One region of the Castellaniella ginsengisoli genome, then DNA from elsewhere that is predicted to be linked to it. Evidence: riboswitches for the same ligand, from Rfam matches in the RefSeq annotation. Region 1 holds a riboswitch; the other holds the start of a gene.
What was found. Region 1 has a riboswitch for thiamine pyrophosphate ahead of thiC (phosphomethylpyrimidine synthase ThiC). Riboswitches for the same ligand answer to the same signal wherever they lie in the genome.
Positions count from the first base shown of each region.

Region 2: linked by a shared signal. The riboswitch ahead of ABRZ00_RS10505 (cytosine permease) and the one ahead of thiC (phosphomethylpyrimidine synthase ThiC) in region 1 are both predicted to bind thiamine pyrophosphate.

Region 1 is NZ_CP158257.1:1,383,176-1,397,909, forward strand. It holds gene ABRZ00_RS06515 (OmpA family protein) at 1-568, shown strand, start outside; gene thiC (phosphomethylpyrimidine synthase ThiC) at 614-2,527, opposite strand; TPP riboswitch at 2,628-2,728, opposite strand; gene ABRZ00_RS06525 (helix-turn-helix transcriptional regulator) at 2,740-3,108, opposite strand; gene ABRZ00_RS06530 (hypothetical protein) at 3,196-3,900, shown strand; gene ABRZ00_RS06535 (D-amino acid dehydrogenase) at 3,931-5,181, opposite strand; gene ABRZ00_RS06540 (Lrp/AsnC ligand binding domain-containing protein) at 5,416-5,904, shown strand; gene proB (glutamate 5-kinase) at 6,001-7,155, opposite strand; gene obgE (GTPase ObgE) at 7,196-8,317, opposite strand; gene rpmA (50S ribosomal protein L27) at 8,459-8,719, opposite strand; gene rplU (50S ribosomal protein L21) at 8,747-9,058, opposite strand; gene ABRZ00_RS06565 (YbdD/YjiX family protein) at 9,240-9,446, opposite strand; gene ABRZ00_RS06570 (carbon starvation CstA family protein) at 9,448-11,697, opposite strand; gene argJ (bifunctional glutamate N-acetyltransferase/amino-acid acetyltransferase ArgJ) at 11,851-13,077, opposite strand; gene ABRZ00_RS06580 (MarR family transcriptional regulator) at 13,191-13,721, opposite strand; gene hemL (glutamate-1-semialdehyde 2,1-aminomutase) at 13,817-14,734, opposite strand, start outside.
Region 2 is NZ_CP158257.1:2,211,420-2,226,153, forward strand. It holds gene ABRZ00_RS10460 (MarR family winged helix-turn-helix transcriptional regulator) at 1-540, opposite strand; gene ABRZ00_RS10465 (DMT family transporter) at 581-1,501, shown strand; gene ABRZ00_RS10470 (patatin-like phospholipase family protein) at 1,535-2,719, opposite strand; gene ABRZ00_RS10475 (LysR substrate-binding domain-containing protein) at 2,706-3,605, opposite strand; gene ABRZ00_RS10480 (SirB2 family protein) at 3,696-4,073, opposite strand; gene ABRZ00_RS10485 (ABC transporter ATP-binding protein/permease) at 4,096-5,886, opposite strand; gene norR (nitric oxide reductase transcriptional regulator NorR) at 6,015-7,601, opposite strand; gene ABRZ00_RS10495 (nitric-oxide reductase large subunit) at 7,795-10,074, shown strand; gene ABRZ00_RS10500 (nucleoside deaminase) at 10,150-10,590, opposite strand; gene ABRZ00_RS10505 (cytosine permease) at 10,679-11,944, opposite strand; TPP riboswitch at 11,997-12,089, opposite strand; gene panD (aspartate 1-decarboxylase) at 12,120-12,533, opposite strand; gene ABRZ00_RS10515 (SulP family inorganic anion transporter) at 12,723-14,360, shown strand; gene ABRZ00_RS10520 (ribbon-helix-helix protein, CopG family) at 14,385-14,579, opposite strand; gene ABRZ00_RS10525 (lipoate--protein ligase family protein) at 14,576-14,734, opposite strand, start outside.

The DNA.
Region 1 (14,734 bases):
GGGGCAGAACACGGCGGTCGGCGCGGGCGCGGGGGCCGCGCTGGGGGCGGGGCTGGGCGTGCTGATCGGCGACAGCAGCCAGGCGGCGCTGATCGGCGCGGGCATCGGCACCGTGGTGGGCAGCGTCGTCGGCTACAACTGGAAGACGGTCAAGCAGGATGTCGAGAAATCCGGCGCTTCCGACCTCGGGATCGCCGTCATCGAGATGCCCGATGGCACGCTGAAGGTGAACATCCCCAGCAATGTGTCGTTCGATACCAACCAGGCCGTGCTGAAGCCCGCCTTGCTGCCGGTCCTGGACAGCGTGGCGCGGGCCCTGAGCCAACATCCGGAATTGCGCGCCAAGGCCGTCGGCCACACCGATTCCACGGGGACCGACGCCATCAACGTGCCGCTCTCGCAGCGCCGGGCCGAGGCCGTGACGCGCTATCTGTCCGGGCACGGCGTGGCCGCCGACCGGTTGATGGCCGAGGGCCGGGGCGCTGCCAGCCCGGTGGGCGACAACCGTACCGCCGAGGGCCGCGCCCTGAACCGCCGGGTGGAATTGTTCCTGTACGCGGTGCGGTAGCGGCGCCGGCCGGACGGCCGCCTGAAGGGGCGGCCGTCCGCGCCCTCAGGCCTTCTGGTACAGCGCGGAGCCCTGGCGGATGAATTCCGCCGACTTCGCCGCCATGCCCTGGGCCAGCGCGGCGGCTTCGTCCAGCCCGTTTTCCTTGGCGTAGTCGCGCACGTCCTGCGAGATCTTCATGCTGCAGAACTTCGGGCCGCACATGGAGCAGAAGTGCGCCACCTTCATCGAGTCCTTGGGCAGGGTTTCGTCGTGGAAGGCGCGCGCCGTGTCCGGGTCCAGCCCCAGGTTGAACTGGTCTTCCCAGCGGAACTCGAAACGCGCCTTGGACAGGGCGTTGTCGCGGATCGCCGCGCCCGGATGGCCCTTGGCCAGATCGGCCGCGTGGGCGGCGATCTTGTAGGTGATGATGCCGTCCTTCACGTCTTGTTTGTTGGGCAGGCCCAGGTGCTCCTTGGGCGTGACGTAGCAGAGCATGGCGGTGCCGTACCAGCCGATCAGCGCCGCGCCGATGCCCGAGGTGATGTGGTCGTAGCCCGGCGCGATGTCGGTGGTCAGCGGCCCGAGGGTATAGAACGGCGCTTCATGACAGTGCTTGAGCTGCAGGTCCATGTTTTCGCGGATCATCTGCATGGGCACGTGGCCCGGGCCTTCGATCATTACCTGGACGTCGTGCTTCCAGGCCACCCGGGTCAGTTCGCCCAGCGTGCGCAGTTCCGCGAACTGCGCCTCGTCGTTGGCGTCGTAGCCCGAGCCCGGGCGCAGGCCGTCGCCCAGCGAGAAGCTGACGTCGTAGGCTTTCATGATTTCGCAGATGTCCTCGAAGCGCTCGTAGAGGAAACTCTCTTTGTGGTGCGCCAGGCACCACTTGGCCATGATCGAGCCGCCGCGCGACACGATGCCCGTCATGCGGCTGGCCGTCATGGGCACGAAGGGCAGGCGCACGCCCGCGTGGATGGTGAAATAGTCCACGCCCTGCTCGGCCTGCTCGATCAGCGTGTCGCGGAAGATCTCCCAGTTCAGTTCCTCGGCGACCCCGCCGACTTTTTCCAGCGCTTGATAGATCGGTACGGTGCCGATGGGCACCGGCGAATTGCGGATGATCCATTCGCGCGTTTCGTGGATGTGTTTGCCGGTGGACAGGTCCATCACCGTGTCGCCGCCCCAGCGGATCGCCCAGGTCATCTTCTCGACCTCTTCGCTGATGTCCGAGCGGATGGCGGAATTGCCGATGTTGGCGTTGACCTTCACCAGGAAGTTGCGCCCGATGGCCATGGGCTCGACTTCGGGATGGTTGATGTTGGCCGGGATGATGGCGCGGCCGCGAGCGACTTCATCGCGCACGAATTCGGGCGTGATCCGCTCGGGGATGGCGGCGCCGAAAGACTGGCCGGGATGCTGGCGGGTCAGGCGTTCGGCCAGGCGGGCGCCGTCCGGACCGCTGCGGCGCAGGGATTCGACGTACGCCTCGCGGCGCAGGTTTTCGCGGATCGCGACGAATTCCATCTCGGGTGTCACGATGCCCTTGCGGGCGTAGTGCATCTGGGTCACGTTCGCGCCCGCGCGGGCGCGGCGCGGCGTGCGTTTCAGGTCGAAGCGCAGGGCATTCAGTTCCGGGTCGGCCAGGCGGGCGCGGCCGTATTGGCTGCTCAGCCCCGAAAGCGCCTCGGTGTCGCCGCGTTCCAGGATCCAGGGCAGGCGGGGCGTGGGCAGGCCCTTGCGGATATCGATGACGGCCTCGGGATCGGTGTAAGGGCCGCTGGTGTCGTAGACCGTCAGGGGGGGGTTGGGTTCGCCGCCGAACAAGGTCGGCGTGTCGTCCTGGCGGATTTCGCGGAAAGGCACGCGAATGTCGGGCCGGGATCCGGTGACGTGGATCTTGCGGGATTGCGGCAGCGGCTCGACAGCGGCCAGGTCGACGGTCGCCCGGGAGGCGAGGAATTGCGGATTGGCGTTCAAGATGTAGCTCCAGGTTCGAACAGGATTCGGAAATGGAGCCGAGTCGGGGAGGGGGGAAGCGCGTTTCGGGAGAAGGGTTCGGGGACAGAATGAGCCCGTAGTGAAAACCGCGCACGCTCCCAGCATCGGCATTATCCGTACTGGTACGAAGGGTTTTTCTCAACACGCCGGCCAGGCCGGCGAGTACCCCTGCGTGGAGTGCAGTATACCCGCTAGCGTTCTTTCCCTGGCGTCAGCAGGCTGTCGATCAGGGCGCCGACGGCGTTCTCCACTACCTGGCGGTCCTTGCGGGTCAGGCTCCAGAACTGCCGGGGATCGATCGAGGCAAAGGGCCAGGCGGCCTCGCCCAGCGCGCCGGACGTGCCGGGCGCGGGCGTCATGTCTCCCAGGCCCCGGCTCAGCCAGTAGATATCCACTTCCAGGACCTGGGCCAGGTTCAGCAGTTTCTTCGGCGACTGGCGCGTGCCGTTCTCGTAGCTGGAGACGGCGCTTTGCGATAGGCCGCAGGCGCGTGCCAAAGCCTCCTGCGACAGGCCGCGCAGGAGCCGGGCGTGCCGGAGCCGTTCTGCAAAGGTTTCCACCCGCCCATTGGACTAAAAAGATCAAGCACAAGGGTGTTTATGGAATAATACTTTTGTAATATTTGACGGTTCGTCAGGGGGAAATGTATGCAAGAACGTCGGGTGTGGGCGCTGTCGCCGGCCGATAACGCCGACCTGCGATACCTGCGGGCCGCGGGGTGCCTGGTGCGGCGCTGCGAGTCGATCGAGGCGCTCGGCCGGGAGACGCTCCGGGCCGACATGCAATCCTGCGAGGCGGCGCTGCTCATGGCGGATGCCGCCGCCAATTGCCGGACGGCGCATCTGGTGCGCGACATGAACCTGCCGCTGGACCTGGTGGCTTTCACCGGGCCTGCGCGCCGGGGCGAGATCGCGGCGCTGCTGCGGGTCGGGGTGGATTGCGTCATGCGCCAGGGCGATCCGCCGACCCTGCTGGCCGGCGTTCTGCACGCCTTGCGCCTGCGTCGTCTCGATCGTGCCGGTTCCGCGCCGGCAGAATCCGCCCACGCGATTGGGCCGTGGACCCTGGAGGACCAGGGGTGGTGCCTTCAGCACTGCGGCGGCGCTTCGATGCGCCTGACGGTTTCCGAGCGCGCGGTGCTGGTCTGCCTGTTCGAGGCGCCCGGCCACGTCGCCAGCCACGCCATGCTGAACCAGGCCCTGATGGCGGCCTGGCGGCACGCCTATGGGAACCGGCCGCATGATCCCAAGCCGCGCGGCATCATCAGCCGCTTGCGCTGGCGGGGCCTGCAGGCGGGCATGGAGCCCCCGATCGAGTCCCTGCGCAGCTACGGCTACGTCTGGGAAATCTAGGCCGGCCGCCCGCCGGCCGCCCCGGAACGTTCAGCGATAGCGCTGGACGCCCAGATCGTCGTGGCGGATGTCGGTCGGCTTGCCCGACACGATGTCCGCGATCAGGCGGCCGCTGCCGCAGGCCATGGTCCAGCCCAGCGTGCCATGGCCGGTATTCAGGTACAGGTTGCCCAGCTGCGTGGAGCCGACGATGGGGGTGCTGTCGGGGGTCTTGGGGCGCAGCCCGGTCCAGAAATGGACGTCTCCGGGGGCGTAGCTGCCCGGGAACAAGTCGTTCAGCACCATTTCCAGGGTTCGCTGGCGGCGCGGATCCAGCGCCGTGTCGTAGCCGACGACTTCGGCCATGCCGCCGACGCGGATGCGGTGGTCGAAGCGGGTCAGGGCGATCTTGTAGGTTTCGTCCAGCAGGGTGGACACCGGCGCCCGGTCGGGATCGGCGATGTCCACCGTGATGGAATAGCCTTTCATGGGGTAGACGGGGATGTCGACCACGCCGCGCAGCAGCAGGGGCGAATACGATCCCAGGGCGACGACGTAGGCGTCGGCCCGCTCCAGGCCCGAGGCGCACTGCACGCCCGTGACGCGGTCGCCCGCTGTCTGCAGGGACTGGATGGTTTCGCCATAGCGGAAATGCACCCCCTGCGCTTCGGCCATCCGGGCCAGGGCCTGGGTGAACAGGCGGCAGTCGCCGGTTTCGTCGTCCGGCGTGCGCAGCCCGCCGACCAGCTTGTGGCGGACCTGGGCCAGCGCGGGTTCGTATTCGGCCAGCCGGTCGCCCTGGACCAACTCGTGGGCGATTCCGGCCTCGCTCAGGGCCTGGACGTCGCGCTGGGCGTCGTCCATCTGCTTCTGTGTGCGAAAGAGCTGCAGCGTACCCTGGCGCCGGCCCTCGAACTGAATGCCGGTGTCGGCCTGGAGCGCATGCAGGCACTGGCGGCTGTAGGCCGACAAGCGCAACATGCGGTCCTTGTTGGCGGCGTAGCGGGCCGGCGTGCAGTTGCGCCACATGTCCAGCATCCAGCGCAACTGGGTCAGGCTGCCGTCCGGGCGGATCGTCAGCGGGGCGTGCGGTGTGAACAGCCACTTGAAGGCCTTCAGGGGAATGCCGGGTGCCGCCCAGGGCGAGGAATAGCCGAAGGACAATTGGCCGGCATTGCCGAAACTGGTTTCTTCCGCCGTGCCGCTTTCGCGATCGATCACGGTGACTTCGTGCCCTTGGCGGGCCAGGTAATAGGCGCTCGTGACGCCGACCACGCCTGCCCCTAGAACCAAAACCTTCATGACAGCTCCTAATGGGATTAATTTTTCATGATGATAGGCAATATACCCAGATAAATTTTTATGAAAAAATCATATTTCCATGAAAAAATACAGGAACAGGGGGGTTAGGGGCGCGCATACAGGACAAAAGCCTGGTGCGCCGCACCGGCCCGATCCAGCAGCCCTGCGTCAGGCGGGTGTTCCGCGCCGCTGCGCGGGCCGGCGCGGCAAGACCCACCGTCCCGGAGAATAATCATGCGCGTGCAAAAGGAATCCGTCCATGCCCTGGACAAGATCGACCGCCGGATCCTGGATCTGCTGCAGCACAATGGCCGCCTGTCGATGACCGAGCTGGCCGATGCGGTCGGGTTGACGGTGACCCCCTGCATCGAGCGCGTGCGCCGCCTGGAGCGCGACGGCGTGATCACCGGCTATCACGCCAGAGTATCGCCCGCCGCCCTGGATGCCGGCTTGCTGGTGTTCGTGGAAATCAGCATGTCCAGCAAGTCGGGCCGCACGTTCGAGGATTTCCGCCGCGAGGTGCTGTGCGTGCCGCAGGTGCTCGAATGCCACCTGGTTTCCGGGGACTTCGATTACATGGTCAAGGCGCGGATCAAGGAGATCAGCCAGTACCGCAGCCTGCTGGGCGAGATCCTGCTGCGCCTGCCGGGGGTGACTCAGACCAAGAGCTGCGTGGTGATGGAGGAAGTCAAGGAGACCCAGTTCATCCCGGCCCAGCGTTAGCCTGGGGGCTGTGCGCCGCCGCCCGTTGTGCCGCCATCCTCGCAAGACGCTTGGCCTTGCCGCGGCGGGCGTCCCGCGTTCGTCGGCGCGCGGATCCTAGCTTTGGGCTCTTGGCCGCGCGACGATCATGTTGTCGCGGTGCATCAGCTCCGGGTCGGTCAGGTGGCCCAGGATCTCCGGGATGCGGGCGCTGGGCTGGCGCAGGATGCGCGCCGTATCGGCGGACGAATAATTGATCAGGCCGCGGCCGCACTCCACGCCGTGCTCATCGACGCAGGCCACCACGTCGCCGCGTTCGAACTCTCCCTCGACGGCGATCACCCCGATGGGCAGCAGGCTGCGGTGGCCTTGCGTCAGCGCGCGCACGGCGCCGGCGTCCAGGGTGACGCGGCCGCGCAGGCGCAGGTGGTTGGCCAGCCAGCGTTGCCGGGCCGAGCGCACCGGCAGGACTGCGCGCAGCTCGGTGCCGATGGGCTCCCCCGCCGCCAGGCGTTGCAGCACGGCGGGTTCGCGGCCGGAGGCGATGATGGTGTGGCCGCCGCTGTTGGCGGCGCGCCGCGCGGCCAGAACCTTGGTCAGCATGCCGCCGGTGCCGATGGCGCTGCCCGATCCGCCCGCCATGGCTTCCAGCGCCGGGTCGCCCGCCTGACCCTGGTGAATGAAGCGCGCATCCGGATGCTTGCGCGGATCGGCGCTGTACAGGCCGGATTGATCGGTCAGGATGACCAGCGTATCGGCCTCGATCAGATTGGTGACCAGGGCGCCCAGCGTGTCGTTGTCCCCCAGGCGGATCTCGTCGGTGACGACGGTATCGTTCTCATTGACGATCGGCACCACGCCCAGGGCCAGCAGGGTGTTCAGGGTGCTGCGCGCATTCAGGTAGCGGCGCCGGTCGGCCAGATCCTCGTGCGTCAGCAGGATCTGGGCGGTGCGGATGCCGTGGCGGGCAAAGGCGGCCTCGTAGGCCTGGACCAGGCCCATCTGGCCCACGGCGGCGGCGGCTTGCAGCTCGGGCATGAGCTTGGGGCGGCGGGGCCAGCCCAGCCGCGCCATGCCTTCGGCGATGGCGCCGCTGGACACCAGGACCAGTTGCCGGCCCGAGGCATGCAGGGCCGCGATCTGCTCGGCCCATTGGGCGACGGCCTCCAGGTCGATGCCCCGGCCTTCGTTGGTGACCAGGGTGGAGCCGACCTTGAGGACGAGACGGTGCGCGTCCCGGGCGACGGAGGGGGAAAGATCCGGACGAGTCATGATGGCGGGCGGGTCGGAGCGAAAGCCGTGGGTGGAAAACTCAGCGCGAGAAGCGGGGATCGCCTGGATCGTCGCTATCGGGCGCGCCGGGATCTTCGCCGTTGCGCGTGAAGCGGGGGTCCTCGTCGTGGGCGTGGGCGTTGCGCTGCTGCTCGTCCAGCCAGGACTGCAGCGCGCCGGTGAGCGCCTGGGTGCCCTCGCCGGTCAGGGCGGAAATCCCGAAGACCGGCCCGGCCCAGCCGAGTTCGCGGCAGATGCGGTCCTGGATCGCGGCGGGATCCTCCACCATGTCCAGTTTGTTCAGCACCAGCCAGCGCGGCTTGGCGGCCAGCTCGGGGCTGTAGCGTTCGAGCTCGCGCGTGATGGCCTGCGCGCCCTCGATGGCTTGCGCGCCCGCATCGACGTCGGGGTCGGGCGAGTACACGTCCAGCATGTGCAGCAGGACGCGGGTGCGGCTGAGGTGGCGCAGGAACAGATGGCCCAGCCCGGCGCCTTCCGAGGCGCCTTCGATGAGCCCGGGGATGTCGGCAATGACGAAGCTGTGCGAAGGTGAGGTGCGCACCACGCCCAGGTTCGGATGCAGGGTCGTGAAGGGGTAGTCGGCGATCTTGGGCCGGGCGTTGGACACCCGCGTGATCAGGGTGGATTTGCCCGCATTGGGCAGGCCCAGCAGGCCCACGTCGGCCAGCACCTTCAGTTCCAGGCGCAGGCGGCGCTGCTCGCCCTCGCGGCCGGGGGTGAACTGGCGCGGCGCGCGGTTGGTGCTGGACTTGAAGTGCAGATTGCCCAGGCCGCCGGCGCCCCCGGCCGCCAGCGTGACCTGTGCGCCGTGGTGGTCCAGGTCGAAGAGCTGCTCGCCGCTGTCGGCGTCGTGGATCACCGTGCCCACCGGCATGCGCAGAACGATGTCCGGCGCGCCCGCGCCGTACTGGTCCGAGCCCCGGCCGTTCTCGCCGTTCTTGGCGCGATGAAGCCGGGCGTAGCGGAAGTCGATCAGGGTGTTGATGTTGCGGTCTGCGATCGCCAGGATCGAGCCGCCCCGGCCGCCGTCGCCGCCATCGGGGCCGCCCATGGGAATGAATTTTTCCCGGCGGAAACTGGCGACGCCATTGCCGCCCTTGCCGGCGATGACTTCGATGGTGGCTTCGTCTACGAATTTCATGGTGGAACCATTCTAATGAAAAAAAAGGCCCTGCTGAGGAGCAGGGCCTTTTCGCCGCCCGGCCGTCCCAAGGCAAGAAGCGCCCCTTTTTTGGGGGCGGCAAGCCGGAGGCGCGGCGCGGGAGGGCGGATCAGACGGCGATCAACTCGCCGCGCTGACTGAAACGGTACGCTTGTTGAGCGCGCCCTTGACCGAGAACTGCACGACGCCGTCCACCAGGGAGAACAATGTGTGGTCCTTGCCGATGCCGACGTTGACGCCGGGGTGGAACTGGGTGCCGCGCTGGCGGACGATGATGCCGCCGGCTGAAATCTGCTGGCCGCCGTAGACCTTCACGCCCAGCCGTTTCGATTCGGAATCGCGGCCGTTGCGAGTCGAGCCGCCGCCCTTTTTGTGTGCCATGATGAGCTCCTAAATGCGATGACCGGATCAGGCCGCAACGGCGTCGATGCGGATTTCGGTGTAGTTCTGACGGTGGCCTTGATGCTTTTGATAGTGCTTGCGACGGCGCATCTTGAAGATCTTGACCTTGTCGTGACGGCCTTGTGCAAGAACGGTGGCTTTGACCGCGGCGCCTTCGACGAAGGGCGTGCCGATCTTCAGCGTTTCGCCTTCGCCGACGGACAACACCTGGTCGAGCGAGATTTCTTGCCCAATGTCAGCCGGTATCTGTTCGATTTTCAGTTTCTGGCCGGCGCAAACACGATATTGCTTGCCGCCGGTTTTTATGACCGCGTACATGGGGATTTCCTGTGAAAATTCCTGGCGATGCGGCCCTGCCCCAAGTAAAGGGCAAAGCCTGTGGCGCACACGCCGGGATGCCAAAAACGGCCTGACTTACCGATAAGCCAGGCCAAGCCACGTATTCTGGCAGAATTCGGCTTGTAAATCAAGGGGGTGTGCTGGCCCATGGCCGGCGAGGCTAGCAGCAGCGCCCTTGAGGATTGCGGTCTTCCCAGTCGTAGCGCTCGCGCCAGAACTCGCGTTCCGACGCGGGCGTCTGGTCGGGATGGACGCGAGCCATGTGCTCCAGGTATTTCTGGTAGGCGTCCGCGCGCAGGATGCCCTTGAAGAACTGCCCCAGCCCGCCGAGGCGGCGGCGCTGGCCGGGCTGGACCTGGTTCAGCATCTCAGTGCCCCATCGCCGCCGGCGCGGCGGATGAGGGCGCGGCTTCCCAGCGGGCCAGCAGGGCTTTTTCCGACGGAGTCGGCAGCAGGCCCGCCGGCGCGAACAGCCGCGATTCGACGCGCGGATCTTCGGTGCTGTGGCTGGGGTGAGTCTTACGGTAGGCGCGCCAGGCCGTCAGGACGGCCGTGCCCATGACGATCAGGGCCAGCACGACGAAGACGATCGACAGAGAGCCCTGCACGAAGGTGTTGTGCACCACGGCCTGCATCGCCTCCACCGTATGCGCGGTGCCGAAGCTCGTCTTGCCTTCGGCCAGCGCGTTCTTGAAGGCCTCGTGCTGCGCCCAGTAGCTGACGGCGGGAATATCGGAGAAGATCTTTTCCCAGGACGCCCAGATCGTGATGACGGCGATGAACACCAGGGGCGCGGCGACGACCCACAGGTAGCGGAAATTGCCGCGCTTGGCCACGATGGCCATCACCACCGCCAGGGCGATGGCGGCCAGCAACTGGTTGGCAATCCCGAACAAGGGGAAGAAGGTATTGATGCCGCCCAGCGGGTCGGTGACGCCCAGGACCAGGATGTAGCCCCAGCCCGCGACCATGATCGCCGTGCAGAGCCAGGCGCCCGGCTTCCAGGAGGTGTCTTTGAACTTGGGAAAGAAGTTGCCGATGGTGTCCTGCAGCATGAAACGCGCGACGCGTGTGCCGGCATCTACGGCCGTGAGGATGAACAGGGCCTCGAACATGATGGCGAAGTGGTACCAGAAACCCATCATGGCGGTGCCGCCGAACCATTGGTGCATGATGTGGGCGATGCCGACGGATAGCGTGGGCGCGCCGCCTGTGCGCGAAATGATGCTGGGCTCGCCCACGTTGCGCGCCAAGTCGGTCAGCATGTCGGGCGTCAGGTGAACGCCCGTCAATCCGAGACTGTTGACGAACGCCACCGCGGAGTCGACGGTGCCGCCCGTCGACGCGGCGGAGACGTTCATGGCGAAGTAGATGCCGCGATCGATCGAGATGGCTGCCACCAGCGCCATGATGGCGACCAGCGATTCCATCAGCATGCCGCCGTACCCCAGGAAACGCGTCTGCTTTTCTTTTTCGACCAGCTTGGGGGTGGTGCCCGATGAGATCAGGGCGTGGAACCCGGAAAGCGCGCCGCAGGCGATCGTGACGAACAGGAAGGGGAACAAGGAGCCTGGAACGACCGGGCCGTCGGCGCGGCCGGCGAATTCCGAGAAGGCGGGCACGGTGATTTCCGGCTGCACCACCAGGATGGCGATGGCCAGCAGGCCGATGACGCCGATCTTCATGAAGGTGGACAGGTAATCGCGCGGCGCGAGCAGCAGCCAGACGGGCAGAATGGCGGCGATGAAGCCGTAGGCGATGATGGCCCAGGCCAGGGTCAGGCGGTCGAGGTGGAACAAGGCGCTGCCCCATTCGGATTCGGCCACCCAGCGCCCGGAGATGATGGCGAACATGAGCAGGGCCAGGCCGATGAGCGAGACCTCCAGGACTTTGCCCGGGCGCAGGTAGCGCAGGTAGCAGCCCATGAACAGGGCGATGGGGATGGTCAGCGAGACTGAATACACGCCCCAGGGGGATTCGCCCAGCGCGTTGACCACGACCAGCGCCAGAATGGCGACGATGATGATCATGATGGTCAAAGTGGCGGCCAGCGCCGCCGTGCCGCCCACGACGCCGAGTTCCTCGCGGGCCATCTGGCCCAGCGAGCGCCCGCCGCGCCGCATTGAAAAGAACAGCACCAGGTAATCCTGGACGCAGCCTGCGAGCACGGCGCCCACGACGATCCAGATCGTGCCGGGCAGGTAGCCCATTTGCGCGGCCAGCACCGGCCCCACCAGGGGGCCCGCGCCCGCGATGGCGGCGAAGTGATGCCCGAACAGGACGACGCGGTCCGTCGGGACGTAGTCGCGGCCGTTGGAGTGGTACTCGGCGGGCGTGGCGCGGCCGTCGTCCGGCTGGGCGACCCGCCGTTCGATCATTTTCGAATAGAAGCGATAGCCCACCAGATAGGTACAGACGGCCGCCAGCACGAACCAGACGGCGTTGATGGTTTCGCCGCGAGAAATGGCCAGTACGGACCACGCGGCGGCGCCAATGAGGGCGATGGCTGCCCACAGGGTGATCCTGCCCGGGGTCCAGCGGGCATCGGCAGCCTCTTGCTGGTCGTTCAAAGAGTTGGGAGGCAGCGTGATCGCCGCTGCCGTTGGAGACGTATTCATGAGGGAATTCCTGCCCGGATGGGCGATGACTGGACTGTGCGCCCTCGACCGTAAAGCCATCCGACGGCGCATCTGGCCCAGTATAATCCTAGGGATAACCCTAGAACACAGAAACTCCAGCCAACTCCTGTTAACTAGGGGTAAACCCTAGTATCAGGATCGATAATCCGCATTGATGCTGACGTACTCGTGCGAGAAATCGCAGGTATACACCGTGTCGGCCACGTCGCCGCGCCCCAGGGCGACGCGCACCAGGATTTCCGGTTCCGCCATCACGCGCTGGCCGTCTTCCTCGCGGTAGCCGGGATCGCGCCCGCCTTGCACGGCCACGCGCACGTCGCCCAGCCACAGCGTCAGTTTCGAGACGTCCAGATCGTCGACGCCGGCATAGCCGATGGCCGCCAGGATGCGGCCCAGATTGGGGTCGGAGGCGTAGAAGGCTGTCTTGACCAAGGGCGAATGGGCGATGGCGTAGGCGATCTTCAGGGCTTCCTCGGTGGAGGCGGCCTGCTCGACGCGGATGGTCATGAATTTCGTCGCGCCTTCGGCGTCGCGCACGATCTTCTGGGCCAGATCGCGGGCGGCGGCCGTCAGGGCCTCGGCCAGGGCGGGATAGCGCGGGTCTTGCTCGGACTCGATGTGTGCGCCGCTGGCGCCGGTGGCGATGAGGATGAATGAATCATTGGTGGAGGTATCGCCGTCCACCGTGATGCGGTTGAAGGATTGATCCGCGATGCGCGCAGCCAGGGCGCGCAGCAGCGTGGGCGGCAGGCCTGCGTCCGTGCCCAGGAAGCCCAGCATGGTCGCCATGTTGGGCCGGATCATGCCGGCGCCCTTGCTGATGCCGGTGATCGTGACCGGCGTGCCGTCCAGGTCGATCCGGGTGGAGTGAATCTTGGGCTGGGTGTCCGTGGTCATGATGGCGTGGGCCGCCTGGAACCAGTGGTCCGGGCGGGCATCGTCCAGAGCGGCCGGCAGGCCGGCGATCAGGCGCTCCACCGGCAGCGGCTCCAGGATGACCCCGGTGGAGAACGGCAGGATTTGCTCCGGCGCGACGCCCAGTCGGCCCGCCAGCGCGCGGCAGGTATCGTGGGCGGCCTGCAGGCCGGGTGCGCCGGTGCCCGCATTGGCATTGCCGGTATTGATGACCAGGGCGCGGATGCCGTCGCCGGCGGCCAGATGGGCTTCGCAGACCTGGACCGGCGCGGCGCGGAAGCGGTTGCGCGTGAAGACCCCCGCCACCGAGGCGCCTTCTTCCAGCAGCAGGACGGTCAGGTCGCGGCGGCCGGCCTTGCGGATGCCGGCCTCGGCCGTGCCGATGCGGATGCCGGAAATCGGGTGGATGGCGTCTTGCGCCGGGATGATCAGGTTGATGGCCATGGCGAGGGGTCCGGGGAGGCGGTGGGTCGAGACAAAAAAACAGCCCCCATTCTATGCCGAATGGGGGCGCCGGGGAGACCGCCCGGCGGCCGGCCCGTGGGCGCTGCGCGGGGTCAGGCCGCAGGCAGGCGCGCGTAAGTGGATTGTTTCAGGTCTCCCAGGAGATCGAACAGCGTCGAGCGCGCCGCCGGCGCCAGGCCGCCCAGCATGGACTGAATCCAGGACGCGTGCGCCCGTTGCATGCGGCGGTGGTGGCGGCGGCCCTTCGGGGTCAGGCGGATCAGCGAACTGCGGCGGTCGGCGTCGTCCTTCAGGCGTTCGACCAGGCCGTCTTTTTCGAGCTGGTCGGTGATGCCGGTGATGTTGCCGTTGGTGACCATCATCAGGCGGGACAGCTCGCTCATTTTCAGGCCCCTGGGGGCGTGAGTGAGCTGGGACATCAGGTCGAAGCGCGGCAGCGTGGTCTGGAATTCGCTGCGCAGCCGGCTGCGCAATTCATTTTCGATCAGCGTGCAGCAACTGAGCATGCGCAGCCACAGGCGCAGGTCCTGGGGTTCCTGGCCGGTGGCCTGGGTTTCGAGATCCGGAACCGCGGGGGTGACGGCGGGGTGCTGGGTAGCGGCGTATTGGGTGTAGTCGGTCATGACGCGCCTCCTGGCGGACTTGATCAGAGCATGCCCAGTGTAGGGAACCCGCCGTGGCGTGTCCTTGTCCTGCGTCAAGAAACTTGAAGTTCAGACTATTGAAGCCCCGCGAAGACCCGGTCGGCGGCGTCCAGCGTCGCCTGGATCACCTGGTCGTCATGGGTGGCGGAGACGAAGCCGGCCTCGAAGGCCGAGGGCGCGAAATGCACGCCTTCGGACAGCATGCCGTGGAAGAAGCGCTTGAAGGCGTCGAGATCGCTGGCGGAGACTTCGGCCAGGCTGGTCGGCACCGTTTCACGGAAATACAGGCCGAACAGCCCGCCCTGCCAGTCGCCGCTGAGGGTGACGTTGTGGCGGCGGGCGCGTTCGACCAGACCCTCGATCAGCAAGCCCGTCTGCCGGTGCAGGGCATCGTAGAAGCCCGGTTCGGCGAGGCGGCGCAAGGTGACGCGACCGGCGGCCACCGCCACCGGGTTGCCCGATAGCGTGCCGGCCTGGTAGACCGCGCCCAGCGGCGCGATGTCCGCCATGATGGCGGCGCGGCCGCCGAAGGCGCCCACCGGCATGCCGCCGCCGATGATCTTGGCCAGCGTGGTCATGTCGGGTGTGACGCCGCACAGGCCCTGCATGCCTTGCGGCCCCACGCGCAGTCCGGTCATGACCTCGTCGAAGATCAGGACGGCGCCGTGGCGGGTGCACTGCATGCGCAGGCCTTCGAGGAAGCCGGGCGCCGGGCGCACCATGTTCATGTTGCCGGCGATGGGTTCGACGATGACGCAAGCGATGTCCTCGGGGTATTGGGAAAAGGCGGCCTCGACGGCGGGCAGGTCGTTGTAGTCCAGCACCAGGGTGTGCTGGACGAATTCGGGCGGCACGCCTGCCGAAGTGGGGTTGCCGAAGGTCAGCATGCCCGAGCCTGCCTTGACCAGCAGGCTGTCGGCGTGGCCGTGGTAGCAGCCTTCGAACTTGATGATCTTGGAGCGGCCGGTGTGGCCGCGCGCCAGGCGGATGGC
Region 2 (14,734 bases), 830 kb from region 1:
TCAGGGGGTTTTAGCGCTGTCCGCGGCTTGCTGCAGGAACTGTTCGCCGTTGTCGATCATGCGTTTGAGCAGGGCGATCAGCAGATGGATCTCGTCCTCGGAGAAGCCGTTCAGATGGATGTTCAGCGTTTCGGCGATGGCCGGTAAAATCTGGGCGGCGACGGCGCGTCCGGCATCCGTCGGCACGATTTTCACGACGCGCCGATCTTCGGGCACGCGTTCGCGCCGCACGAACCCTTTGGATTCCAGGCGGTCCAGCATGCGCGTGGTAGCGCCTGTGTCCACATCGAGGGTTCGCGCCAGTTCGGCCGGGGTGTCGATGCCCCTGTGCAGGATCAGCAGCAAGGGCCGCCACTGGTTGGCCGTCAGGCCCAGGGGACAGGCTTGCAAGTCGATGACCCGGTGCAGCAGATTATGCACGTGCTTGATGAGCAGGCCGATGTTGCGTTCGGGACTCAGGTCGTTGATTGTACGGCCGTAGTACCTGAAGTCGGTCTCTGGTTCGGGGGAGGGGGGGCCGCTGGGCCGGGTCTCTTGCATGCTAAAATTTTATCAGAGCAATAACTGACTAGGCAAATAGGTGACGCCTCCTTCGCGCAGCATGTTCTGGACCGGTTTTGTGCTGGCGGGCCTGGGTGCCGTCCTGTTTTCGGCCAAGGCCATCGTCGCCAAGCTGTTGTACCTGCACGGGGTGGATGCGCTGGATGTGATCGGCTTTCGCATGCTGCTGGCCTTGCCGTTCTTTGCCTGCATTGCCTGGATTCAGATGGCCCGCGCGCGGCAGGGGCGGCTGGTGCGGCTGGGCCGGCGGGACGGCTTGCGCATCGCGGTGCTGGGGGTCATCGGCTACTATTTATCCAGCTTTCTCGATTTTCTGGGGCTGCAGTATATTTCCGCCGGGCTGGAGCGTTTGATCCTGTTCTTGTCGCCGACCTTCGTGCTGCTGTTTTCCGCCTGGTTTCTGCGCAGACCCATTGCCCCGCGCCAGTGGCTCGCCATGGCGCTGGCCTACGGCGGGGTCGCCCTGGTGTTCTGGGCCGACCTGTCGCTCACGGGCGATGATGTGATTCTGGGATCCGCCTGCGTGCTGGGCGCCGCGTTTTCCTATGCCATGTACCTGATCGGCTCGGGGGAACTGATCGAGCGGGTCACGGCCACCCGGCTGACCGCCTATGCAATGACAGTCTCGGCGGGGGTGACGATGGTGCATTTCTTCACGGTCAAGGGCCTGTCCGGCCTCGACCAGAGTCTGCCGGTTTACGGTCTGTCCCTGATCCACGCCACGCTGAACACGGTGCTGCCGACGTTCATGATCATGTGGTCGGTGGCGCGCATCGGCGCGCCGCTGACGGCGCAACTCGGGCTGTTGGGGCCGGTGTCGATCCTGTTTCTGGCCTGGCTGTTCCTGGGCGAACCGATTACCGCGCTTCAGGTGGCGGGCACGATCCTGGTGGCCGTCTCGGCCCTCGTGCTGGGATACCGGCCGCGTGCTCGCGATTGAAGGCCCGCCGCGCCTGGCGGGCGAATGTGCTTCTTATTTCATGCCTTCTTCGATCTCGTCGCGATGCACGTCGTGGGTGACGAAGCCGGCCACGTTGTCGGGCATCGTCAGATACCGGGGATGGGCCAGCGTGTTGCGGATGTCCTGCAGTCCCGTGGCCCAGTGTTCCCGCATCGTCGCCAGGCCGAACTGGTAGTCGCGGAAGTGCTGCTCGTAGGGCTTGTCGCGATAGATCAGGTGGATGATGTTGCTGCGCTTGCCGCAGGCCAGTTCGGCGGCTTGCCGGCAGGCCGCGTCGCCGGTGCGCTGCTTGGCCGGCACCCGGTCCAGAACTTCGCGCAGCAGGCGCTGCATTTTGCGGTAGGTCTGCATTTGATCGGTCACCATCCGGGTACGGCTGGAATAGCGGATATCCTGGATGCGGTCGCCGACTTCGCTCAGGCTGCGCGGCACCGGCCCGCGCGCCGACCACAGATCCACCTGGAACACCAGGGTGTCGCGGGCCAGATTCTGCTCCAGCACCCGGGACAGGGGGGTGTTGGAGACCAGGCCACCGTCCCAGTAGTACTCGCCATCGATTTCGATGGCGGGGAAGGCCGGGGGCAGGGCACCCGAAGCCATGAAATGCTCGGGTTGCAGGCGGGTGCGGCGGTTGTCGAAATAGACGAAGTTTCCAGTACGCACATTGACGGCGCCGACCGAGACATGCAGCCCGCTGTCGTTGATGCGGTCGAAGTCGCAGAGAGACTCCAGCGTGTCTTTCAGCGGGCGGGTGTCGTAATGGCCGACGCTGGCCGGGTCCAGGGCCGCCGCCAGGGCCGCCGGCGGAAAGCGTGGCCGGAAGAAGCCTTTCTGGCCGACCATCAACGCGCTTCCGGCATGCACCGCGCCGAGAAACTGGCGCGCCAGATCGTTGATCTGGAACAGGCTGTGTTCGACCATGGGATTGGCCGCGGGCCCGATGTAGGGTTGGCAGATGGTGTTCCAGAAGGCATGGAGCCGTTCCACGCGCCGCTCGGCCGGGTTGCCGGCGATGATGGCGGCGTTCAGCGCGCCGATGGAGATCCCGGCCAGGTCGGTCAGTTCGATGCCCGCCTCGTTCAGGCCCTCGTAGACGCCGGCCTGGTAGGCGCCCAGTGCGCCGCCGCCTTGCAACACCAGAGCGCGTGCCTCATAGGCCCGGGCGGCGGCCGACGGATGAATTTCAGTCTTGGGCATGGGGTTTGACCTCCAGGGATTGCAGGAATGCCTCGATCAGGGCGCCGCGATAGCGGCTTCGGTGCAGGACGATGGACAGACGCCGGTCCAGCCGCAGGAACGGGGTGCGCAAAACGCGCAGCCGGCCCGTCGCCACGGCGTCCAGGGTGGCGGCATAGGGCAGGCAGGCGATGCCCAGGCCGGCGATCACGGCCTGCTTGATGGCTTCGATCTGTCCCAATTCCAGCAGAATACGCCCCGGAGGCAGCGCGCTCATGGCTTGTTCGGTCAGGCTGCGGGTGGCCGAGCCTCGTTCGCGCAGAATCCAGCGGGCATCGGCGAAATCCCGGGGCTGCAGACGCGCGCGCCGCGCCAGCGGGTGCGCGGGCGCGGCGCAGACGACCAGCGCGTCGTTGCGCCAGGGCAGAGTCTCCAGTTGGGCATGATGCACCGGGCCTTCCACGCACGCGATGTCCACGGCGTGATCGAGAAGCAGGCGCGTGATGTCCCGGGTGTTGTCGACGGTGAGGCGCAGGGCCACCAGGGGATGCCGGGCGGCGATCGGGCCCAGGAGTTCGCCAACCAGGTAGTTGCCGACCGTGTTGCTGGCGCCGATGCGCAGTTCGCCTTCCAGGGTGCCGCAGGCGTCGGGGTGGCGGCGTTGCATGTCGCCCAGGCGCTCCAGAATTTCGCGGGCGAGAGGCAGTTGCTCAGCCCCCTGGGCATTGAGGCGCAGGCGGCCCCGCTCGCGGTCGAACAGGGGGGCGCCCAGTTGGCGCTCGAGTTCGCCCAAGGCCATGCTGACGGCGGGCTGGGTCAGGTGCAGCCGGTCTGCCGCTTGGCGCACGCCTCCGGCCGTCGCGACCGCAACAAAGACTTCGATCTGGCGGATGCTGAGGCCGAGCATGGCGGTCGGTGGTCCGATAAATATCAGCTTTATTTATATCACGACCGCGAAAGCCCGGAATTTCTGATGGGTTTCTGTATGACCCTGTCTTCAACTGAACCAGGACAGGGGGCTCTTGCTCAGGGCCACGCCTACGATGTAGGCGAAGATTGCCACGGCGATCACGGCCGCAATCAGCCGCGAGCGGGGCGTGCGGCCGCGCTTGATGGCGTACGAGCCGACGCCGATGTAGGCGATCAGCAGGACGATCTTGCTCAGGATCCAGGGCTGCTCGGGACCGATCATGGCCGCCAGGATGACGCCGCAGACCAGCAGCACGGTATCGACCACGTGCGGCAGGATGCGGACCAGGCGGTGCTGCAGCAGGGCTGATCCGGTGACGGACCAGTAGGCCCGGATGAGAAACAGGACGATGCTCAGGGTGACGGCCGTGACGTGCAGGTGCTTGATGGGGAAGTAGTAGTTCATGGGGTGGGGCTCCGGTGTGGCTTTATTCGATCGGGTTCAGGGTCCAGCCGCCGCTTTCGCCTTGCAACGACAACTCGGCGCCATGGTGCCGGCGCAGCGTGCTGCGATGGCCCACGCTGATGACGCGTGCATCCGGCAGTTGTTCGCGCAGCAGGCGATACATGGCATCCTCCAGGCCTTCGTCCATGGCGGACGTCGCCTCGTCCAGGAATGCGGCCTGGGGGCGGGCGATCAGCAGGCGGCCGAAGGCCAGGCGCTGCTGTTCCCCCAGCGACAGGATGCGGCTCCAGTCATCCTCGGTGTCGAGCCGGTCGCGCAGGTGGCCCAATTGCACGCGGTCCAGGATGGCTTCGTCCTGCCCGGGCGGGACGTTGTCGGCGGGTTGCGGGTAGTGCAGGGCCTGGCGCAGGGTGCCCAGCGGCAGGTAGGGCTTCTGGGCCAGGAACAGGGCGGACACGTCCGGACGGATGATCTCGCCCGAGCCGTGCGGCCAGATGCCGGCGATCGTGCGCAGCAGCGTGGTCTTGCCCGCGCCCGAGGGGCCGCGTACCAGCAGCGGCTGGCCGGGGGCGACTTCCAGGTTCAGGTCACGGATCAGCGTCTGGCCGTCCGGGCGGTTCACGTTCAGCCCCAGCAGCGCCAGGCGGCTGCCATCCTGGTGGGTGCGCGGCAGTTCCATGGCTCGCGCCGCGTCGATGGCGTCGTCGAATCCCGCCAGACGTTCCAGCGTGGCACGATAAGTGGCGAAGCTGTCGTAGACATTGCGGAAGAAGGACAGATTGTCCTGCAGGCGGCCGAAGGCCTGGGCCGTTTGGATCAGATCGCCCAGGCTGATCTGCTTGGAGAAGAAGCGCGCGGACTGGAGGATGAAGGGAAAGACCACGGCCGTCTGGGTCACGACGAAGTTGAATCCCAGAAATTTCAAAGACCGGTGGATGATGTCCCAGGCGTTGCCGATGACCTGGGCGAATCCGTTGCGCAGCGTCCTGCCTTCGACGCGCTCGCCGCGATAGAAGGCGATGCTTTCCGCGTATTCGCGCACGCGCACCAGGGCGTAGCGGTAGTCGGCGTTCAGTTTTTCATTGAGGAAGTTCAGCCGGATGAGCGGCTTGCCGATCCAGATGGCCAGCAGGGTGGCCAGGAAGACGTAGATGAAGACCAGAAACACCATGGCCCGGGGGATTTCGTAGCCCAGCACGGTCATGGGGCCCGACAAATTCCACAGGATCACCGTGAAGGCGATGGTGGACACGAGCGCATTGATCAGGCCCACGGCCAGGGTCATGGAGCTCTGGGCGAAATTGGTGATGTCCTGCTGGATCCGCTGGTCGGGGTTGTCGGCCAGGTGGCTGAGCGACTGCGAGCGGTAATAGGCCTGGCCCTGCATCCAGCGGCTCAGCAGTTGTTCATTGAGCCATTCGCGCCAGTGCACGATGAAAGCCTGCTGGACGTAGAAATCGAACAGGGAACGGATCACGTGGATGGCGGCCAGCAGCGAGAACAGCAGCATCGCCGCCCAGAAGCCGGGTTCGTCCAACTCCTGCAGCGCGCTGTACATGGTGTTGTACCAATTGGAAAACAGCACGTCCAGGCGCACGGCCGCGAGCGTCAGCAACAGGATGAGCGCGACGCCGGCCAACGGTTTCCAACTGCGGCGCGGAGAAAAGTAGCCTGCGCTCAGCCGCCGGAATTGCCGTCCCCAGTGCGTAAAGCGCATCAGGCCCCAGACGGTTGCGGCGCCGAACAGCAGGGTGAGGGCATAGGCCTTGGCCAGCCACAGGCCGCTTTCGATCAGGGCGTCTTGCCATTGCATGGGAGGCGGTTCCTTGAGGGAGGGTGGGGTGCCCGGCGAGCCGGGTCAAGCGTGAGGATTGTAGTTGGAGGCGTCCGGATACGGAATAGTTCCGGTGCGCGCGGCGGGCGGCGGCCCGGGCGGGCGATTCAGCGCAGGGCGCCTGGTTCTTGCTTCAGGCCCAGGCGGCGGGCGAGTTTGTGCAGATTACTGGGATCCAGCTCTAGCGTGCGGGCGGCCTGCGCCCAGTTGCCGCCGGCCGCGGTCAGTGCTTCGCCGATGGCGCGGCGCTGGCAGGCCTCGACGCTGTCGCGCAGCGGCGGGATGGCGTCCGCAGGCCGGGCTTCGGGCGGTGGCGCGGCGGCATCGCCGGTTTGGGTCTGCGCTTGAGTCTTGGCTTCCGTCGCGGGTTCGGGCGGAGTGATGTCGAGGTCCAGCAGTTCCGGCCCGATAGTCAGCACCTGGTCGCGCGATGCGCCCCGGCTGAGCATCTTCAAGGCGGCGCGGCTGATGACGTGCTCCAGTTCGCGGACGTTTCCGGGCCAGGGGTATTGGCGCAGGGCGCGTTCGGCTTCATAGGACAGGCGCACGCCGCGCAAACCCAGGCGGGCGCGGCTGAATTCCAGGAAATGCCCGGCCAGGATCAGGACGTCGCGGTCGCGCTCGCGCAGCGGCGGAATCGGAATGGGATAGACCGAGAGCCGGTGATACAGGTCGGTACGAAACAGTCCCGCCTGGGTGTTGGCTTTCAAGTCGCGGTTGGTGGCGGCGATGATGCGGACATCGGTCTTGATGACCTGGTCGGTGCCCAGCCTCTGGATTTCGCCGTTCTGCAGCACGCGCAGCAGCTTGGCCTGCAGGCTGAGCGGCAGTTCCCCCACCTCGTCCAGGAAAAGCGTGCCGCCCTGTGCGGCTTCGAAGCGCCCGGGCCGGTCGGTCGTCGCCCCCGAGAAGGCGCCCTTCACGTGGCCGAACAGCTCGCTCTCCGCCAGGGACTCGGGCAGCGCCGCGCAATTCACCTGGATCATGGGCCGCTCGCTGCGGCGCGAGTGCCGGTGAAGGCGGCGGGCAAACAAATCCTTGCCGACGCCGGTCTCGCCCAGCAACAGGATGGGCAGGTCCGAGTCGGCCACCAGATCGATCTCATGCAGCAGCGACTGGATGGCTTCACTGTGCCCCAGGATTTCGGTGACTTCACCGATGTGCTCCAGCCCCTGCTGGGAACTGCCCAGTTGGCGCAACTGGCGGTTCTCGCGCTCCAGGTCGGTGACGCGGACGGCCGCCTGCAGGATCAAGCCCAGCCGCAGCAGCCGCGCGCGGGCTTTTTCGTCGAAAGTGCCGGTGGCCAGCGCATCCAGCGTCATGATCCCCCAGGGGCGGTCGTCGCGGTAGAGCGTCATGCCCATGCAGTCGTGCACGGGCAGCGGTGAGCCCTTGCGGTCGTCCAGCAAACCGTCGTAGGGGTCCGGCAGCACGCTTTCGGGGTCGAACCAGGTCGGTTCGCGGCGCGACAGGATCGTGGCGAAACGCGGATGCTGGGCGACGATGAAGCGCCGGCCCAGGGCCTCATGGGCCAGGCCGGCGGCTGCGACCAGGTGCAGAGTGTCCGCCGCGTCCAGCATCAACAGCCCGACGGCGTCGCAGGCAAAGGCCGCGCGGATGGCCGTGGCGGCGCGTTGCAGGCGTACGCCATCGGGCAGGTCGGCGGACAGATCGTCCAGCAAGGTGGTTTCCATAGGGTTGTTTATACCATCTAAAGGTATTTTTCACCCTGTTTAAAAGGGTAAAAAATACCGTTTTTGATCTATGTCAGTAGTTTCCCTAGGTAAAAGAGTTGGCACGCTTGTTGCTTGGTTGAGGGTGAAGCAAACACGTGGCGCCTGACGGCGCCGTATCCGGAACCTCTCGCGGCTGCAGAAGGAGCGCAGAATGGGTGAGTACAAGAAGTTATGGTGGACGCTGATCGGCGTTCTTGTGGTGGCGTTCGGCGTCCTTGGGTGGATGGGCAAGGAAGTCTACAACCAGGCGCCGCCCATTCCGGCCCAGGTGTCCACGGCCGATGGCCGGGTCCTGATGACCGAGACTCAGATCCTGGACGGCCAGAGCGCCTGGCAGTCGGCGGGCGGGATGACCGTCGGTTCCATCTGGGGGCACGGCGCCTACCAGGCGCCGGACTGGACCGCGGACTGGCTGCACCGCGAACTGTCCGCCTGGCTGGATCTGGCTGCGCAGGACCAGTATGGGATGAACTTCGCCCAACTGGACGAGGACGCCCAGGCCGTGCTGCAACGCCGCCTGAAGACGGAATACCGCAAGAACACCTACGATGCCGCAACCGGCGCCGTGCTGGTGTCCGACCGGCGCGCTCAGGCCATCGCCGAGACGGCTGCCTACTATGACAAGCTGTTCGGAGACGATCCCGCCCTGCAGGGGTCGCGCAAGAGCTTCGCCATGAAGGAAGGCACGCTGCCGTCTGCCGAAGCCCGCGCCCGTCTGGCGGACTTCTTTTTCTGGACCGCCTGGGCCGCTGCGACCGAACGGCCGGGCACCGAAGCGACCTACACCAACAACTGGCCGCATGAGCCGCTGATTGACAACGTGCCGACGGCGGAAAACATCATCTGGTCCATCATGAGCGTGATCATCCTGATCGCGGGGGTGGGCCTGCTGGTGTGGGGCTGGGCTTTCACCCACAAGGAACACGAGGACGACGGCCCCGTGCCGGCGCGCGATCCGGTGCTGCAGATTCCCCTGACGGCTTCGCAACGCGCCCTGGGCAAGTACCTGTTCCTGGTCGTGGCCCTGTTCGTGTCGCAGATTTTCATCGGCGGCTTCACCGCGCACTACACGGTCGAGGGCCAGACTTTCTACGGCATCAACGTATCCGAATGGCTGCCGTATTCGCTGGTGCGCACCTGGCACATCCAGGCGGCGCTGTTCTGGATCGCCACGGGCTTTCTTGCCGTCGGCCTGTTCGTGGTGCCGATCCTGAACGGCGGCAAGGATCCGAAGCACCAGAAGCTCGGTGTGGACGTCCTGTTCTGGGCGTTGATCCTGGTGGTCGTGGGGTCCTTTACCGGCAACTTCGCCGCCATCGCCCACCTGATTCCCGCCGAATGGAATTTCTGGCTCGGTCACCAAGGGTATGAATACGTCGAACTGGGCCGCTTGTGGCAGATCGGCAAGTTCCTGGGCATCGTGTTCTGGCTGTTCCTGATGCTGCGCGGCATCGTGCCGGCGTTCAAGCAAAAGGGCGACAAAAACCTGCTGGCCTTGTTCAGCGCCTCGGTGATCTGCATCGGCTTGTTCTACGGCGCGGGCCTGGCCTACGGCGAGAAGACCCATATCTCCGTCATGGAGTACTGGCGCTGGTGGGTGGTCCACCTTTGGGTCGAAGGCTTCTTCGAGGTGTTCGCCACCACGGCGCTGGCTTTCATCTTCTCGACCATGGGTCTGGTGTCCAAGCGCGGCGCCACGATCGCCAGCCTGAGCTCGGCCGTGCTGTTCATGCTGGGCGGCACCCCGGGCACCCTGCACCACATGTACTTCTCGGGCACCACCACTCCGATCATGGCGATCGCCGCCTCGTTCAGCGCGCTGGAAGTCGTGCCGCTGGTCGTGCTGGGCTATGAGGCCTGGGAAAACTGGCGTCTGAAGGAACGTGCGCCGTGGATGGAAAACCTGAAGTGGCCGCTGAAGTTCTTCGTCGCCGTGGCGTTCTGGAACATGCTCGGCGCCGGTGTGTTCGGCTTCATGGTCAATCCGCCGATCGCGCTCTACTACATCCAGGGCCTGAACACCACGGCGGTGCATGCGCACGCGGCCCTGTTCGGCGTGTACGGTTTCCTGGCCCTGGGCTTCACCCTGTTCGTGCTGCGTTATCTGCGCCCCAACATGCAGTTCAATGAAAGTCTCATGAAGACGGCATTCTGGTGCATGAACATCGGCCTGGTGATGATGATCTCCCTGAGCCTGCTGCCGATCGGCCTGATGCAGTTCCATGCCAGCTACAGCGTGGGTACCTGGTGGGCGCGCGGCGAGACGTTCATGCAGCAGGACATCCTGCAGACCCTGCGCTGGGTCCGGACCTTCGGCGACGTGGTGTTCATCGTCGGCGGCCTGGGCGTGATGTGGCAGGTCGTGACCTCGCTGTTCGACGGCAAGACCGCGCCGGCCTCCGACGCCGGCCTGGCCGCGCAGCGGACGTAAGCCGCTTCAGCTTGCAAAGGGGCGCCCGAAACGGGCCCCCGACCCGGCCCGCCTCGGAAGAGGCGGGCTTTTTTTTCAGACCCCGATGTCTTCGTTCCAGAGATGCGGCTGCTCGGCGATGAAGCGGCGCATCATGTCCAGGCATTCCGGGTCCTGCAGGACCTCGACCTCGACGCCGCGCGAGATGAGCAATTCCTCCTCGCCCATGAAAGACTGGTTTTCGCCGATGACCACGCGGGGGATGCCATACAGCAGGATCGTGCCGCTGCACATGGCGCAGGGAGAGAGGGTGGTGTAGAGTACGGATTCGCGATAGACGTCTGCCGTCTGGCGGCCGGCGTTTTCGAGCGCGTCCATCTCGCCGTGCAGGATCGCACTGCCTTTTTGCACGCGCTGGTTGTGGCCCCGGCCGATGATCTCGCCCCGGTAGGCGATCACCGAGCCGATGGGGATGCCGCCTTCGGCCAGCCCCCGGCGCGCTTCCTCGATGGCCGCCTGCATGAAGAGATTGCTCATGGCTTCGTCTCCCGAATGAGGTTCTTGGAAGCCTTCATGATACGGGTGCCGGACGGCCGGGGGAACCCGGGGCGGCCGCATTGCCCGCTCAGGCGGCCGGCGCGGTCCGCAGGCCGGCGCGTGCGCCGAGCGCGCCCAGGGCGAAGGTCAGCAAGAGCGTCGGCAGGGCGCTGCCGTAGTGCGGCGCCCATTGCGCCAGGATGTGATAGACCGCGATTCCCAGCACCCAGGTCAGCGCCGGAGCGACGTGCAATGCGCGGGGCGCATCGGCCAGGCGGGCGGGCTGCGTCCCCAGGCGCCCCAGGATGGTGCCGAACAGCGGTACGAACACCGAACTGAGCGTCAGCAGGAAGGGCTCCAGCGTATGCATGGGCAGCACCATCGCCAGCCCGATGGACACTGCGGCCAGGACCGTGCCCCAGGTCTTCAGGCTCGCGCCCTGCCACAGGCTGTGAGCGGAGACGGAGCCCGAATACAGGTCGCCGTAGGTGTTGTCCAGTTCGTCGATCAGGATCAGCCCCAGGGCCACCAGGCCGCCTTGGGCCAGGAGCAGGGCGGCGACCATGTCCAGGTCCGGGCCGGTGACGGTGATCACCAGCACGCCCAGGGCGTAGCACCAGATGTTGGCGATCGCATAGCCCAGCCAGGTGCCGCCCAGGGCGCCACGGCCGCTGCGGCCATGCCGGGCATAGTCCGCGACCAGCGGCAGCCAGGAGACCGGCATGGCGATCACCAGGTCCAGCGCCTGGAAGGCGTTCATGCTGCCGTCGCCGGTCCGCCGCCACAGGGCGTGCAGCCCGTCGGCATCCAGTTTGAGGGCGAACTGGACGGTCAGCCAGATCAGCGACAGGATCACCAGGGGCAGGCCGATGCGGCTGACGATGCGCCGCACCAGCGTGATCATGGAGCCGCGCAGCAGGGCCAGGACGACCAGCCCCCAGAACAGGGTGGGCAGCGCCAGCCCCATGTCCAGTCCCAGCGCCTGGCGCGCGATGGCGGCGGTGCCGTCGCGCATCACGACCAGTTCGAAGGTCGCCCAGCCGAGCAGTTGCACGATGTTGAGCAGCACGGGCAGCCGGGCGAAGCCGCGGCCGTAGGCGGCATGGATCAGGCCGGCGCTGGACAGGCCGCTGTCGCAGCCCAGGCGCGCGACCCAGGCCAGCAGGCCGGCGCCCAGGATCGATCCGACGATGACGGCCGCCAGGGCGTCGCGCGTGCCCAGCGCCGGCACCAGGTAGGCGCCGACCTGCATGACCAGAAGGCCGACGCCCAGGCTGAACCACAGGGCGGCGTGGTCGCCCCAGCCGAACACGCGTTCGGGGGCGGTAGAGGCGGGAGAGGGGGTTGTCTGCATGGCGTGCCTGTCGGAAAAGGCGGAAAGCAGACGCGAACGGCGGACGGACCACTGCCGTGGCGAGCTGCTTTCCTGCGCGAGGATGATCTCAATCAGGTTCGAAGGGACTGTCTCAGCCGCCGTGGCGGCACCCCTAGCGAGGCTCGGTAAAAGGCGAATCGGGTTCGATTGTAGCTCAGTCGAACTGTACGATCTCGAAGCTCAGGCGGCCCTGGGCGTCGCGCCCGACGGAATAGCCCAGATGCTCGCGCACGCGATTGTCGGGGTGAAAAGTCAGCACCACCGGCTTGATGTGCTCCAGTTCGGCTTCCTGGATGTATTCCGAATTGGCGATAATGACTTCGTCGCCACGTTGGCAGGTGCGTGCCGCAGCGCCGTTCAGGATGCAGCAGCGCGAGCCGCGCTCGCCGTAGATCACGTAGGTGCTGATGCGGGCGCCGGAGTTCTTGTTCCAGATGTCCACGAATTCCATGGGCAGGATGCCGGCGGCTTCGCAGTGGTCGGGGTCCAGGGTGATGGAGCCGTGGTAATCCAGGTCGGCCCCGGTGACGCGGATGCCATGCAGCTTGGCGCGGACGATTTTTCTCACTTGAAATCCGGAAGGGAAGATTGAGCAGCCGGCATTTTAGCGCGTTGCATTGCAGCATCGCTCGGCTGCCCACAAGACCGTCCCGACATCCTCATAGGATTATAATGTGATGTTCATTGACCAAGACCGCGTGCCGCATGGGCGGAGCAGACATCGGATGCGGTCGTGCGGAGCGATCGAAAGAAAATGATGTTTGCTGCACGGGACGCCTGGAAGGCTGGACTGTGGGCCCCCCGGCATTGGGCGGGCAATATCGTGGCCGGCGTGATCGTCGGTGTGGTCGCCTTGCCGCTGGCCATGGCTTTTGCGATTGCTTCCGGCGTCAAGCCGGAGCAAGGCCTGTACACCGCCATCGTGGCGGGGGTGGTGGTGTCGCTGTTTGGCGGCAGCCGGGTGCAGATCGCCGGCCCCACGGGCGCGTTCATCGTCATCCTGTCGGGCATCGTGGCCGAACACGGGGTGGTGGGCCTGCAACTGGCCACCCTGATGGCGGGCCTGATGCTGTGCGCCTTCGGCCTGGCCCGCCTCGGCGGCGTGATCCGCTACATTCCCCTGCCGGTGATCCTGGGCTTTACGGCCGGCATCGGCATCATTATCTGGGTCGGGCAGTGGCAGGCCTTTTTCGGCCTGCCCCCGGTGCCGGGGCATTTTTTCCATGAAAAGCTCTGGTTCCTGTTGATGAATCTGCCGCGCCTCGATCCGGTGACCACTGCCGTAGGCCTGGGCTCGCTGGCGCTGGTGCTGCTGCCCCGCTGGGTGCCCACGTTGCGGTGGGTGCCGGGCCCGCTGCTGGCCTTGATCGTGGCGACGGTCCTGCAGGGGCTGCTCCAGTTTCCGCAACTGGCCACGATCGGCAGCACCTTCGGCGATTTGCCGCGCGGGCTGCCGCTGCCTCACTGGCCCGGGGGTGGGCTGGACAGGATCCTGCCGTTGATCGGCCCGGCGTTCGCCATCGCCCTGCTGGGAGCGATCGAATCGCTGCTATCGGCCGTCGTCGCCGACAGTATGGCCGGCACCCGGCACGACTCCAACGCCGAGCTTTTCGGCCAGGGCCTGGCCAACGTGATCGCCCCCCTGTTCGGCGGGATTGCGGCAACCGGCGCCATCGCGCGCACGGCCACCAATATCCGCAGCGGCGGCACGGCGCCGCTGGCCGGCGTGGTCCATGCCCTGGTGCTGGTTCTGGTCCTGCTGGCGTTCGCGCCGCTGGCGCGCAACATTCCTTTGGCCACCCTGGCCTCGATCCTGTTCGTCGTCGCCTGGAACATGAGCGAAACGCACCGCGTGGTGCGCCTGATCCGGCATGCGCCGCGCGCGGATGCCGTCATCTTGTGCCTGACGCTGCTGCTGACAGTCTTCGCCGATCTCGTCGTCGCGGTCAATATCGGTATTGTCCTGTCCATTCTGCATTTCTTGCATCGCATGGCGTCCAGCGTCGATGTGGCGCCGATGGCGCTGCCCGGTGCGGCTTTGCCGGGCGGGCCGGAATCCCGCATGCGTGCGCTGCAGGTCCGGGGGCCTTTGTTCTTTGCGGCGGTCGAATCCCTGCGCGCGGCATTCCGAAGCCAGGACGCCGATGTGCTGATCCTGTCCCTGGATCGGGTGCCGTTTGCCGACGCCACTGCGCTGCAGGCGCTCGACGACGAAATCGCGGCCGTACGGGCCCGCGGCGGGCGCGTCATCCTGTGCGGTGCCGATGCCAGGATCCGCGGCAAGCTGAACCGCATGGGGATCTTGTCCCGGCTGGGCGCGGGCGACTTCCAGCCCGATCTCGCGGCGGCATTGGATGCGGCGGGGCGCCCGCATTCGAACGCGGCCTCGTCATAGCCGCCGGTCTTCGCGCGGCGTCAGTCAGGGTTTGGGGCGCGGCTTGCTGGGCTTCCAGTCCACATGGTTCCTGCTCAGGTATTCCCGGATCATTTGCCGCACCACCTGCGAGGGAGTCAAGTCCTGGGAGGCGCAAAGCTGCTCGAAGGCTTTCTTCTTGTTCGGATCGATCAGCACCGTCAGTCGGGCGGTCTTGTTTTCGAGGGGTGGGGGGCTCATGGTTCTCTCGGTCGGGCCGGTGTGGTGATCGGTAACGGCGGCAAGGTCCGCAGGGCTTCCTGCAGCCGCCCCCGCAAGGCCGCCATGAAGCCGGGGCGTTCCGTGATCGGCAATTGGCTTTCCAGTGTCGCGATCCGGTCCCTGTGGTAGCGGCG